DNA from 4 places in the Paenibacillus shunpengii genome. Region 2 is predicted to be linked to each of the others. Evidence: riboswitches for the same ligand, from Rfam matches in the RefSeq annotation. Region 2 holds a riboswitch; each other region holds the start of a gene.
The links. Region 2 has a riboswitch for thiamine pyrophosphate ahead of ACFSVM_RS14885 (ABC transporter substrate-binding protein). Riboswitches for the same ligand answer to the same signal wherever they lie in the genome.
Positions count from the first base shown of each region.

Region 1: it holds a riboswitch for thiamine pyrophosphate, as region 2 does, so the genes downstream of both, ACFSVM_RS01595 (YkoF family thiamine/hydroxymethylpyrimidine-binding protein) here and ACFSVM_RS14885 (ABC transporter substrate-binding protein) in region 2, are expected to answer to the same signal.
Region 3: it holds a riboswitch for thiamine pyrophosphate, as region 2 does, so the genes downstream of both, thiC (phosphomethylpyrimidine synthase ThiC) here and ACFSVM_RS14885 (ABC transporter substrate-binding protein) in region 2, are expected to answer to the same signal.
Region 4: it holds a riboswitch for thiamine pyrophosphate, as region 2 does, so the genes downstream of both, ACFSVM_RS13465 (thiamine phosphate synthase) here and ACFSVM_RS14885 (ABC transporter substrate-binding protein) in region 2, are expected to answer to the same signal.

Region 1 covers NZ_JBHUMJ010000002.1:367,414-370,521, reverse strand. The annotation lists gene ACFSVM_RS01605 (energy-coupling factor transporter ATPase) at 1-484, opposite strand, end outside; gene ACFSVM_RS01600 (ECF transporter S component) at 484-1,062, opposite strand; gene ACFSVM_RS01595 (YkoF family thiamine/hydroxymethylpyrimidine-binding protein) at 1,066-1,674, opposite strand; TPP riboswitch at 1,829-1,951, opposite strand; gene ACFSVM_RS01590 (LysE family translocator) at 2,073-2,723, shown strand; gene ACFSVM_RS01585 (DUF896 domain-containing protein) at 2,821-3,057, shown strand.
Region 2 covers NZ_JBHUMJ010000003.1:102,139-105,246, reverse strand. The annotation lists gene serS (serine--tRNA ligase) at 1-535, opposite strand, end outside; TPP riboswitch at 913-1,032, shown strand; gene ACFSVM_RS14885 (ABC transporter substrate-binding protein) at 1,261-2,268, shown strand; gene ACFSVM_RS14880 (thiamine-binding protein) at 2,296-2,589, shown strand; gene ACFSVM_RS14875 (ABC transporter permease) at 2,586-3,108, shown strand, end outside.
Region 3 covers NZ_JBHUMJ010000003.1:413,288-416,395, forward strand. The annotation lists gene ACFSVM_RS16210 (IclR family transcriptional regulator) at 44-793, shown strand; TPP riboswitch at 910-1,020, shown strand; gene thiC (phosphomethylpyrimidine synthase ThiC) at 1,247-3,058, shown strand.
Region 4 covers NZ_JBHUMJ010000002.1:2,890,417-2,893,524, reverse strand. The annotation lists gene ACFSVM_RS13470 (ABC-F family ATP-binding cassette domain-containing protein) at 1-1,106, shown strand, start outside; TPP riboswitch at 1,183-1,293, shown strand; gene ACFSVM_RS13465 (thiamine phosphate synthase) at 1,491-2,135, shown strand; gene thiO (glycine oxidase ThiO) at 2,150-3,108, shown strand, end outside.

The DNA.
Region 1 (3,108 bases), on a different contig from region 2:
AGAGAGTGTGAATCTGAGCCGTTCTGTACGGCAGCAGGTCAACCATCTCAAGCGCTTCATCCATTCGGCTGCGGATCCTCTCTTGTGGACATTCCACATTTTCCAAGCAGAAGGCAACCTCTTCTTCCACTGTCAGCATACAGAACTGGCTGTCGACATCTTGAAAGACAATCCCTACAGCTTGCGCATGCAATGCTGCACTCTGCTCTACCATCGGCCTGCCCCATATCCTGACGTTTCCCGTGACCAGACTCTCGATCTCTTGCGGATAAATTCCGTTCAGACACAGCGCGAGCGAGCTCTTACCGCTCCCGCTAGGTCCCAGGAGCAGCAGCATCTCACCTGGAATCAAGTCGAATGTGATCCTATTTAATACAAGCGGAGCTTCTTCCTCATACTGAAGAGTCAAATCTCTCACTTCAATGGCAGCAGAAGATTTAAATGTCTCATCAGCCGGCTGATCTTTATGTGTTTGGAGTACCATTATGCTTTGTGTGACCGGGCTGCTGCTCTGGCAACCGGGAAGCTCCGCAGCACACCCGTACGAACCAGCGCATCTGCAATCCATTTTCCGAGCAGACCGGCCAGAATTGCTCCGCTGATGATCCGAACCACCAGCATTGCGATTACAAATTCGGGTGATAATGCAGCAAAGCCGGATCGGGAGTAGCCCCAGGCAAAGCTGAACACGGCCGCCCCTATTCCTGATAGCATCAAGACGGACAGCGAATACTTACGATAACGAACCGCTGCAAAGACCATTTCTGCTCCAAGACCTTGAATCATCGCCGATACGATAAGAATGGGACCCGTCGTGTTTCCAATCAGTACTTCAATAATGCCTGCAATGGTTTCGGACAGAAAGGCCGCCCCTGGCTTGCGAATAATGTACGCAGCAATAATCGAGACAATGAACCAGATTCCGAAGATCACCTCATAACCCATCGGTCCCATGACACCGGTGAGCAGGTTTCCAATCTGTAAGAACACGAGATAAATGACGGCAAAAACAACGGACAATGAGCTTAATACGATAATGTCACGCAGCTTCCAGGCTCCCATACGTTATTCCGCCTCCCCTTGCTTCTTATTAGAAGGACTGTTGCAGGACAGCGTTACGGTCATTACGACATGGGACACCGATTCCTGCGTCACTTCAAAGGACTGCTCCAGTGTCTTAAAAATGGTATGTACATCCCCTTCTAAGCGTGTAGCGTAATGAATACCTCCGCCGTAGCTGCCATCCTTCTTCGCAATATCAACGACGTTCGCAATCTTCTTCATGTATTCCGGCTCTCCGAGAGCATATAAGGCATATTCCGCTGCTCCTTCGATACGGATGGAGGAGATCATATCTTCATTCATCCGAACGGCATCTTCTGACATGTACACATCACCCGCCGAATCACCCGGACAGCCAATAGAGAAGGTGCCGCTGAACACTACGTGCTCGCCTGTCTTGGCTGCATGCAGATAAATCGCCTTCATAACATCAAAAACATGCTCAAGCCTGCCGCGTACGCAGGTACTTACATCACCGGTCTCTGTCCATACCTTGGAGGTATCCGCCTCTTGGATTGCACCCAGAATAATATCAACAAATCGATCACTCATCGGATACAGTGAAAAACGACAGCCCACAATCCGACTTGTTCCACATACTTCTGTACTCATTTCTCCATCTCCTCAAGTTTGAATTGTTGAAACAACACAAAAAAGAGCTGCACCCCTAAGTGAGTGCAGCTCAATAAAATGTGATGCCCAGAATATGGTTTCGTCTGAACTGAAGCTTATGTCCAGATCAGATGCCGGTTCCGGGCCTATATCATTTCATATCCCCGCACTTCCCCACGCTAGTATGATCTAGATCGGGTGTAAAGGGTTAACCGCCATCGTTCATATCATCGACGTATTGGTCTCTCAGCCAGTTAAGGCACCCCTAGTGCTGTATTTCGATTATGCTGTTCCAATCGTAACCCATTATACTGCTTTCTCCTGTTTTGTAAAGACTCGATTGTCTACACAAATTGTTAAACATGAATTATGATATTTACAACAAAGGAGGGCTCCACATGCTGGGTATTATTAACTTCGAAGTATTTCTGATCTCGTCCATCCTGCTCAATATTACGCCAGGGCCTGATACGATGTATGTTCTTGGCAGAAGTGTGGCTCAGGGGAAGCGGGCGGGCATTGTTTCGGCGCTTGGCATTACCGCGGGGGGCGTTGTGCATACACTGCTTGCTGCGTTCGGTTTATCCGTGATCTTGATGAGCTCTGCTGTTCTGTTCAATGTCATCAAGGTTATAGGTGCAATTTATCTAGCGTATCTCGGCATTCGAATGCTGATCGACAAGGCATCGCCTAAGGCTAAGTCTCATGGTGGACCTGCAGATATGCCTTCCGAGTTATCGAATTCCAAAATATTTACGCAAGGCCTCTTCACGAATGTAACCAATCCTAAAGTCGCCATGTTTTTTCTCGCATTTATGCCGCAATTTATTGCCCCGGGCAGCGATGCTTCGCCACTGCCTTTTGTAGTGCTTGGTCTTACATATTGCTTGACCGGAGGAATCTGGAGCATCCTGATCGCCGCCTTCTCGTCCACAGCAACGGGTAAACTGAGAAATAACGTCAAGATGAAGACGATCCTTAACAAAGCTACAGGGTTCATATTTATTGCAATGAGTATTACGCTGCTCAGAACCAAAGCTGTAGAGTAGCAGATAACAGCCTATCTTCTACCCTTCGGGTTGCAATAAGCCGTATCATACAGTAAACTGTCAGGATACAATGTAGCTTGAAAGGAAGGCTGATACCATGGAGATCCCTTCATTAAATAGAATCAATGAGCTGAGTCGTAAACAGAAGAAGGAAGGCCTTACACCGGAGGAAATCACCGAACAGAAGGCACTTCGTGAGGAATATTTGAAGGCCATCCGCGGACAGGTATTGTCCACCATATCCGGACTGACCATTGTAGATCCGAATGGAGACGACGTTACACCAGAGAAGCTCAAGCTCGAGCAGCAACAGGATAAATCCAAGCTGAACTAAAGTAAAAAAGGATAGAATCGAGTACCCGTTCAACAGCGGGTATGTGCCGAT
Region 2 (3,108 bases):
GAACGGCACGATGCAGCAGGACTCCGTCTCCCTTTAAATAGTAGCTGCGCGAGCCGCCAACCTTGACGCCACGTGGAGCATCAATGAGCTCATGGAGCTCTCCAAGTTCCATATGGTCCTTGATCGGGAACAGAGGATCACTGACCTCTCCGACCTGTCTTACAATGACATTATCCTTATCGCTCTGTCCTCTAGGCGTGTCAGGAGATACCATATTCGGGACGAGCAGCCGCAGCGCATTATAACGTTCCGTCACTTCGGCTAGCCTTGCTTCTGCTTTTTCAATCTGCCCATTCAACTGCCGCACTTCTTCACGGGCCGCTGCTGCCTCCTCCCGATTCCCCTCTCTCATCAGCTGTCCTATTCTCTCCGAATCCATATTTCGCTGTTGCCGGAGCTTCTCCACTTCCGTAATCAGCTCTCGACGTACATCATCACATGTCAGCAGCTCGTCTATAGATACGTCTATCTTCTTCCAATCCGCTGCTTCCTGAACCTGTACAGCATGGTCCCTTATCCATTTCATATCCAGCATTGTCGTCACCCCTAAGTTAATTTGGTCAAGCTAAAAAAACATAGAGCGCCCTCATCCGTTGGGACGAGGAGCGCTCTATGCTCGCGGTGCCACCCAATTTATTGAAGCAGACCTCATGCGGTCAGCATTAGGTTCCACTTCAATCACTTTGGTTCCGCGATAACGGGCGGTGCCGATTAACTTAGGGGAAGGCTAGTGCCTTCCCTTGGCGAGAATACCTCCGAGTTGGATGCTCTTCACAGGCATTTTTTCACGTTTTCAATTAAAGGTATTATAATTTAGACATTTCCATATGACAATGATTTTATTCTTGATTATGCTGTACTTTCCAGCCAAGGAGGGCTATAATTAGCTTCTGAAATGTCCTAAACTTCATATTCAACCTCAAGGGGTGCTGGGTTAGCCGGCTGAGATAGTATCCGTGAAAGCGTGTTAGATACGTACCCTTTAAACCTGATCTGGGTAATGCCAGCGTAGGAATGGAGAGAATTCGAGTGTGCTGTTCTATTTTACTGACAGCCCTTAGCCCTTACGTCTGCATGCGTCCCTTATCCGGGACGCTTTTTTTATTATGGTCGCAAGAATGCCATTGCACTCTATCCGATCTCCCTTATCAGTATGGCTGTCAAGGAAGCCTCAATTGAAATTATAGGAGTTATTATGGAAATTTCGTCAAGAATAGGGGTAATTGAAAAGGAGAGAGAAACGTGTACAAAAAATTAGGAATGTTGTTACTGGCGGTACTCATGATGATCATCACTGCCTGCGGCAATAGCGGCACATCGAATGAGGAATCTGGTGCAGACGCGGAGGAGCCGGCAGCGAGCGATAGCCTCCGCGACATCAAGGTCGTCCTGGACTGGACGCCAAATACGAATCATACCGGCTTATATGCTGCAGTAAGTCAAGGCTTCTACGAGGAAGAAGGTCTGAATGTCGAGATTATTCAGCCCGGCCAGGCCGGTGCAGATACGATGGTCGCTTCCGGAGAGGTGCCTTTTGGCGTAAGCTATCAGGAAGGGGTCACCCAAGCACGGACACAAGGCGTGCCGATCGTATCCATTGCTGCTGTCATTCAGCATAATACTTCCGGCTTTGCAGCTCCTGCTGACCGTAATATTGAATCTCCGAAGGACTTCGAGGGTAAAACCTATGGAGGATGGGGCAACCCAATTGACTCAGCGGTTCTTGATACAATTATGGGTCTCGAAGGTGCGGATGTAAGCAAAGTGAACAATATAAACATGGGGGATGCAGATTTCTTCACCGCAACGAAGCGAGACATCGATTTTGCCTGGATCTTCTACGCCTGGACGGGTATTGAAGCCGAGCTTCGCGGGGAACCGATCGATATGTTCTACGTTAAAGACTATTCCGAGAAGCTGGATTACTATACACCTGTACTTATTACGAATGAGGCAACCATTGACGAGGATCCGGAGCTGGTCAAAGCCTTCATGCGCGCAACGACCAAAGGCTATGAATATACGATTGATCATCCGGAGGAAGCCGCGGCGATACTCAGCGAGGCCGTGCCTGACCTCGATAAAGAGCTTGTGCTTGAGAGTCAGAAATGGCTCAGTCCGAAATATCAGGATGATGCCGCTCGCTGGGGCGAGCAAAAAGCAGAGGTATGGCAGAACTATTCCGACTGGATGGTTGAGCACGAGCTGCTGGACCAGCCACTGGATGTCGAGAAAGCTTTTACGAATGAATTTCTGCCACAACAATAATTACTGAAGAAAGCGTTGGTGACCCATATGGCTCAAACATTGCTAAGTATTCAAGTCATTCCGAAGACACCGAATGGAGAAGATTCGATCCCTTATGTAGACCGTGCCATTGAAGTGATACAGCAATCCGGGGTGAAATATCAGGTCCATCCCCTTGAAACGACGCTGGAGGGCGAGCTTCCTGAGCTGCTCCAAATTGTGCAGAGAGTTCATGAGGTACTCGTTGAGGCTGGCAGCCCGAGCATTATTTCACAAATCAAGATTGCCCATTACCCAAGCGGAATCAGCATGGAAGGACTAACGGAGAAGTATCCATCATGAAGCGTGTTGTAAGAAGTGTGCTGCCGCCTGTCGCGGCGGTCATTCTCTTTTTGGCGGTATGGCAAATAGCCGTGCCGCTTTTTCACATTGAGAAGTGGATTCTGCCAAGTCCTGTTGATATTACCCGTGAAGCAGCTGCACAGGCTGCAAGTCTTACTGAACATACTTGGGCGACTGTACAGCTCACCCTGCTCGGCTTCGGCATTGGTGCTGCCATTGGTCTTCTGACAGCCATGGTGCTGCATCTGGTTCCATTTATGAAAACGGCCCTGTATCCATTGCTCATTCTTAGCCAGAATATACCTACGATTGCACTCGCACCGCTTCTGATGATCTGGTTCGGATTCGGTCTGCTGCCCAAGATCATCGTTATTACACTGGTCTGCTTCTTTCCGATCGCAGTATCTGCTATGGACGGACTGATGCAAACGGACCGCGCGATGCTGAGCTACATGAGAATGGCCGGGGCCAGCAAGGGGCAAATCTTCCGCAAGCTGGAGGTGCCTCACGCGCTCCCGT
Region 3 (3,108 bases), 310 kb from region 2:
TGTAACCAGGTTTCACGTGATGAAACAGAGAGGGGATTATGCCATGGAAGAGCAAGATCGCAAATTAACGGTTCGAGCGGTCGAGAGGGCATTGGATATTTTGTTATGCTTTACAGAGCAATCAGATCTGGGTCTTACAGAAATTTCGGGTAAGATCGGTTTACATAAAAGTACCGTTCATCGTTTAATGACAACACTGGAGGACAGGGGGTTTGTTGTGCGCAATCCTTCAACGGAGAAGTATAGGCTTGGTATTCGCATATGGGAGCTTGCGGCACATATGTCCCAGAGTGATGACCCGGCGATTCTACTGCTGCCTGCGATGGAGCGCCTTCGTGATCGCTTGGGAGAGACCGTTAGCTTGTATTTGAAGGACGGCAATGAGCGGATACGCGTTCAGGCCGTACAGAGCAATCAAGCGATCCGAAGGGTAGCACCTGTTGGTGTAAGGCTGCCCTTGTCCGTTGGTGCATCAAGCAAAGTGTTGGTTGCGTTTGCAGCAAGAGAAGAGCAGGAGCAGCTGATACGCAATTTTGATATCCCCTTGTCCGTTGATCAAGATATTTATATGAGTCAGCTGCAAGAGATCCGAGAATTGGGATATGCAACGAGCTATGAAGAGAGAGAGCCTGGAGCAGCAGCGGTATCAGCGCCGATCTTTGATCGCAAGGGTAAGGTGGCAGCGGCACTGTCATTATCCGGACCCGTCAGCAGGCTGTCGGAAGAGACACTTCGGGAATATGCGCCTATTGTTATGGAGACGGCGGCACAAATGGGTTTCATGCTGAGGTAATTCTCTCGGATTGGATGGAAAATAAAGGTTGAAAATATGCTCTGAATGAGATAATCTTGTATGGACCTTGATGCAGACGAAGGATGAGGTCAATCCATTTCTTTTAAACAACAATAACAATTTACTAGGGGAGCCCGAAATGCCGGGCTGAGATGGCACTGCAAGGTGCCGGACTCTTTGGACCTGATCTGGATCATACCAGCGTAGGGAAGTAATTGGCGATATAATGTGGATAGGATCCGTTGTATGCGGTGATGGCTCTGTTAGTGGTCTATGCAGATCTATTAGCCTGTACACCAAGATCTTATTTGGATTAGAGCTGATTCCCCTGTGGGAATGGGCTCTTTTTTTGTTGCCGCAGCTTCTATATAACTGGCTATCGTTTGTGAAGCTTCTGTCTTTCAAACGCAGCTCAGGAGAGGGCTACCCAACTCGACAAAGGAGGAAGCACATATGAATCATTCGAACAAAGGATTGAACACAGAGACATCGGCTATAAGAGGAGAACAATTAAAGATCGAATCTGGAAGGCTACAGCCATTCCCCGCCAGCAAGAGGGTATATATCCAAGGATCAAGGCCGGACATTGCCGTACCCGAACGTGAAATTGAGCTCCATCCCACCAGCACACCCCAAGGAGTAGAGCAGAATGAGCCATTTCGGGTTTACGATACGAGTGGACCCATGGGTGACATGAATACTGAAGTTGATATTCGTCAAGGCCTTCCACTCTTGCGTCAGAATTGGATCCTTGAGCGTGAAGATGTTGAGTTTTATGAAGGAAGAGAAATACGGCCAGAGGATAATGGGATTCGATCGGACAGAAGTGCCCAGCAGGAGGTAGAGGTGTTCCCGGGCGTCAGAAGACAGCCGCTCAGAGCCAAGTCAGGGCGATGTGTAACTCAGATGCATTATGCCAGAAAAGGGATCGTGACGCCTGAAATGGAGTTTGCAGCGATCCGCGAGGGGCTTGATCCGGAGCTTGTAAGGAGTGAGATTGCAAGAGGAAGGGCAATCCTGCCTGCAAATATTAATCATCCGGAAAGTGAGCCGATGCTGATCGGAAGCCGATTCCATGTTAAGATCAATGCGAATATCGGAAACTCTGCTGTTTCCTCTTCGATTGAGGAGGAGGTAGAGAAGATGAGCTGGGCTGTGCACTGGGGAGCGGATACAGTCATGGACCTCTCGACGGGCCGCCATATTCATACGACTAGAGAATGGATTATCCGCAATTCTCCTGTACCCATTGGGACAGTTCCACTCTATCAAGCGTTGGAGAAGGTGAACGGGGAGGCAGAGAAGCTCTCCTGGGAAATATACCGAGATACGCTGATCGAGCAGGCGGAGCAGGGTGTTGATTATTTTACGATTCATGCAGGCGTTCTTCTAAGATATATTCCAATGACAGCAGAGCGGATGACTGGAATTGTGTCACGGGGCGGTTCCATCATGGCAGCTTGGTGTCTGGCACATCATCAGGAGAACTTTTTGTACACTCATTTTGAAGAGATTTGTGAGATTATGAGCCGATATGATGTTGCTTTTTCACTTGGAGATGGACTAAGACCCGGCAGCATCTATGATGCGAACGATGAAGCCCAGATGGCAGAGCTGGCGACGCTCGGGGAGCTGACGAAGATCGCCTGGAAGCATGATGTGCAGGTGATGATTGAAGGTCCCGGACATGTACCCATGCATAAGATCAAAGAGAACGTCGATCTGCAGATGGAGATTTGTCAGGAAGCTCCATTTTACACGCTGGGTCCACTTACAACAGATATTGCTCCGGGATATGATCACATTACATCTGCGATCGGGGCAGCGATGATCGGCTGGTTTGGCACCTCTATGCTGTGCTACGTTACGCCGAAGGAGCATTTGGGACTGCCGGATAAGAATGATGTAAGGGAAGGGGTCATTGCCTATAAGATCGCTGCCCATGCTGCCGATCTGGCCAAGGGTCATCCTAGAGCGCACAGAAGAGATGATGCCCTCTCCAAAGCGAGATTTGAGTTCCGCTGGAAGGATCAGTTCAATCTGTCCCTTGATCCGGAGCGTGCCTTATCCTATCATGATGAGACTCTTCCTGCAGAAGGGGCGAAGACGGCGCATTTTTGTTCGATGTGCGGTCCGAAATTCTGCAGCATGCGCATCACTCAGGATATTCGAAATATGGCATCCGTTAAGGGAGTTAGTGAGAAGGAAGCGATCCATGCAGGTATGCAGGAGAAGGCAGAAGAATATCGGGGTCAGAATAGATGAATGAATGATCTCCCTATGATTGAGGAAAATAATGTGAGATCCCGTTTCGT
Region 4 (3,108 bases), on a different contig from region 2:
TTGGTCTGAATGCGATAGGACTTGACCGTGACGTATCAGCCCTTAGCGGTGGACAGCGGACGAAGGTGCTACTAGCCAAGCTGCTTCTTGAGAAGCCTAACGTTCTTCTCCTGGACGAGCCTACGAACTATTTGGATGTTGAGCATATTGAATGGCTGACTCGTTATTTGAAGGACTATCCATATGCCTTCATGCTGATCTCACATGATACAGAGTTTATGAATCAGGTCGTGAATGTCATTTATCATCTTGAATTTGCGAAGCTGACCCGTTATTCGGCGAACTATAACAAGTTCCTTGAGATGGCTGATATCAACAAGAATCAGCATATTGATGCTTACGAGAAGCAACAGGAATTTATTAAGAAGCAAGAGGATTTTATTCAGCGAAATAAGGCTCGATATTCAACCTCAGGACGGGCGAAGAGCCGTGAGAAGCAGCTGGATCGTATTGAACGCATTGATCGTCCTGAAGAAGCGGCCAAGCCGGTGTTTGGTTTCAAGGATGCCCGCGCAAGCGGCAAGACCGTATTTGAAGGCATCGATTTTGAGATTGGGTATGACTATCCACTGCTTCCCAAAATGACCATGACGATTGAGCGGGGAGATAAGATTGCCATTGTCGGATGTAACGGCGTTGGTAAATCCACGCTTCTCAAGACAATTCTCGGAAAAATTCCTGCGCTGAGCGGGAAGACTTATCTGGGGGATTTCCTATTCCCGGCTTATTTCGAACAAGAAGTACGTCCTGGCAAAATTACACCAATTGATGATGTATGGAATGAATTCTCTCATTTGAATCAGCATGAAGTACGTGCGCATCTTGCGCGCTGTGGTCTTAAGAATGAACATATTACAAGACCGCTGAACATGCTGAGCGGGGGAGAACAGGCCAAGGTACGTCTATGTAAGCTCATGATGCGCGAGACGAATTGGATTCTATTCGATGAGCCGACCAATCACTTGGATGTGGTAGCCAAGGAAGAGCTGAAGCGTGCACTCAAAGAATTCAAAGGCACGGTATTGCTCGTTTCCCACGAACCGGATTTTTATGAGGATTGGGTAACCAAGACCTGGAATGTAGAAGAATGGTCAACTAAAGTTTAAAATCCTAGTCAAGTTAAGACTTTCCAAATCCTTGCTTATGTGTTAACATATTCAACGTAATTCTACAACTGTATAGTAATTTCACTAGGGGGGCTGCACGTGAGCGGCTGAGATGGAATGAATCGATTCCGGACTCTTTGTACCTGATCTGGGTTATACCAGCGTAGGGAAGTGGGAACTGATAGGATGCTAGAGCGCAGGCTTCATGATTCATCGATAGTGATACGCTCTGTAGATTTCATGTATCAGTCTTTGTTGCATTTTATCAATGTAAACTTAACCACTTCCATTAGGAAGTGGTTTTTTTGTTGCCGCGATGGCTTGCGGGACATGCGGGGATTTACCCACAGGCTTGTTTTCTCAATAAGGAGGTGATCTATCATATTGAAGCCCGAATTTGAACTAGAACTACATGTGATCTCTCCCTCCTCATCCCCATCTGACTGGATTCCCATATTCTCTACCCTATGGCCTTATACGACGGCTGTACATATCCGGGATAAAATCAGCAACGTGAAGGAAATCGAACAGTTCATAAATACCCTGATCCTTCATCACATTCCAGTGAGTAAGATAGGGCTTAATCGTCAAGAGGATCTGGTATACGAGTATGAGCCAGCCATTCTCCAAATCGGGATGAAGGAGCTTTATCAGATCGAGTCTCTCAAGAGCTCTATGACAAGACGTGGGATCACAAAGACACGTATTGGCGTATCTGTCCATTCCCTCCAGGAGGCAAAGCAGGCTGAGCACCTGGGAGCTGATTTTTTATTGTACGGTCATATTTATCCTTCCTCTAGTAAGCCGGGTGCTGCTCCGAGAGGAGTCGTCTCATTACAGCGGGTTTGTATGGAGGTGCATATTCCGGTTATTGCGATAGGAGGAATTAAGCCGACAGATATTGATGAACTCGTTAATGCAGGAGCATCAGGTATCGCTGTGATATCCGGAGTGATGAATGCAGCAGATCCGCTTGGTGCAGTGCAAGAATATCATCAAGCACTTTGTCGTTATGGACCGATCAAGTAAGGAGGAAGACGGATATGCAAGATTACGAGCAAAACGTGGATACCGCTCGCAGGTCAGAGTTTATCGTGGTTGGCGGAGGGATTATCGGTTCAGCCATTGCTTATTTCTTGGCAAGGGATGGTAAGGATGTTCTGCTGTTGGAGGGAGAGGGGATGGCATCGGGAGCTTCAGGAGCTGCTGCAGGTATGCTGGCGCCGCATTTAGAATCATTCGCAGTTCCTGCGCTAAAAAATTTGGCTGAACGCAGTCTTAAGCTAATCAAACCTTTAATTGATGATTTATCCGCTCTAACTCCTATCGATGTCGCATTGAATAGTGCTGGTTTTGTCTCACCGTTTATGAATGATTCTATGGAATCCATGAAAACGGATTATCAAGAGTACTGGAATCCACTCAAGCTTAGAAGGGAGATTCCCGCGATCTGTGACCAAGCAGAAGGCGCTTATTATTATCCTGATCAGCTTCAGCTGCTGCCTGCCCAATTGAATAGAGCTCTGATTGATGGAGCTAGGGTCAAAGGTGCACGTTATCTGGAGCAACAGCCCGTGGTTTCACTTAATATTCGGAATGGAAACGTTTGTGGTGTCGAAACATCAACAGGAAGCTACGCTTGTGACAACATCATTATCGCATCAGGACTCGGACTGGGTATCAGAGGGGGGCTGTCCAGCCTGGGGATCGATCTTCCTACAGTAGCTGTCAAAGGTGAAATTGTAGCCGTTTACTCACCTGAGATCAGATTGGATTATACCATTTATACACATGATGTTTATCTTGTACCTAAGCCAGGAGGGGAGATATGGATTGGGGCGACGAGCCTCCCTTTTCATAACGATAAGACGGTATCAGTAAAAGGAATACTTCAACTGCTCCAGAAGGGAAGCAAATGGATTCCGCAGCTTGAACACGCTGCTTATGCTCGTTGCTGGGCAGGACTCAGACCACAAACGATCGATGGATTGCCTTATATCGG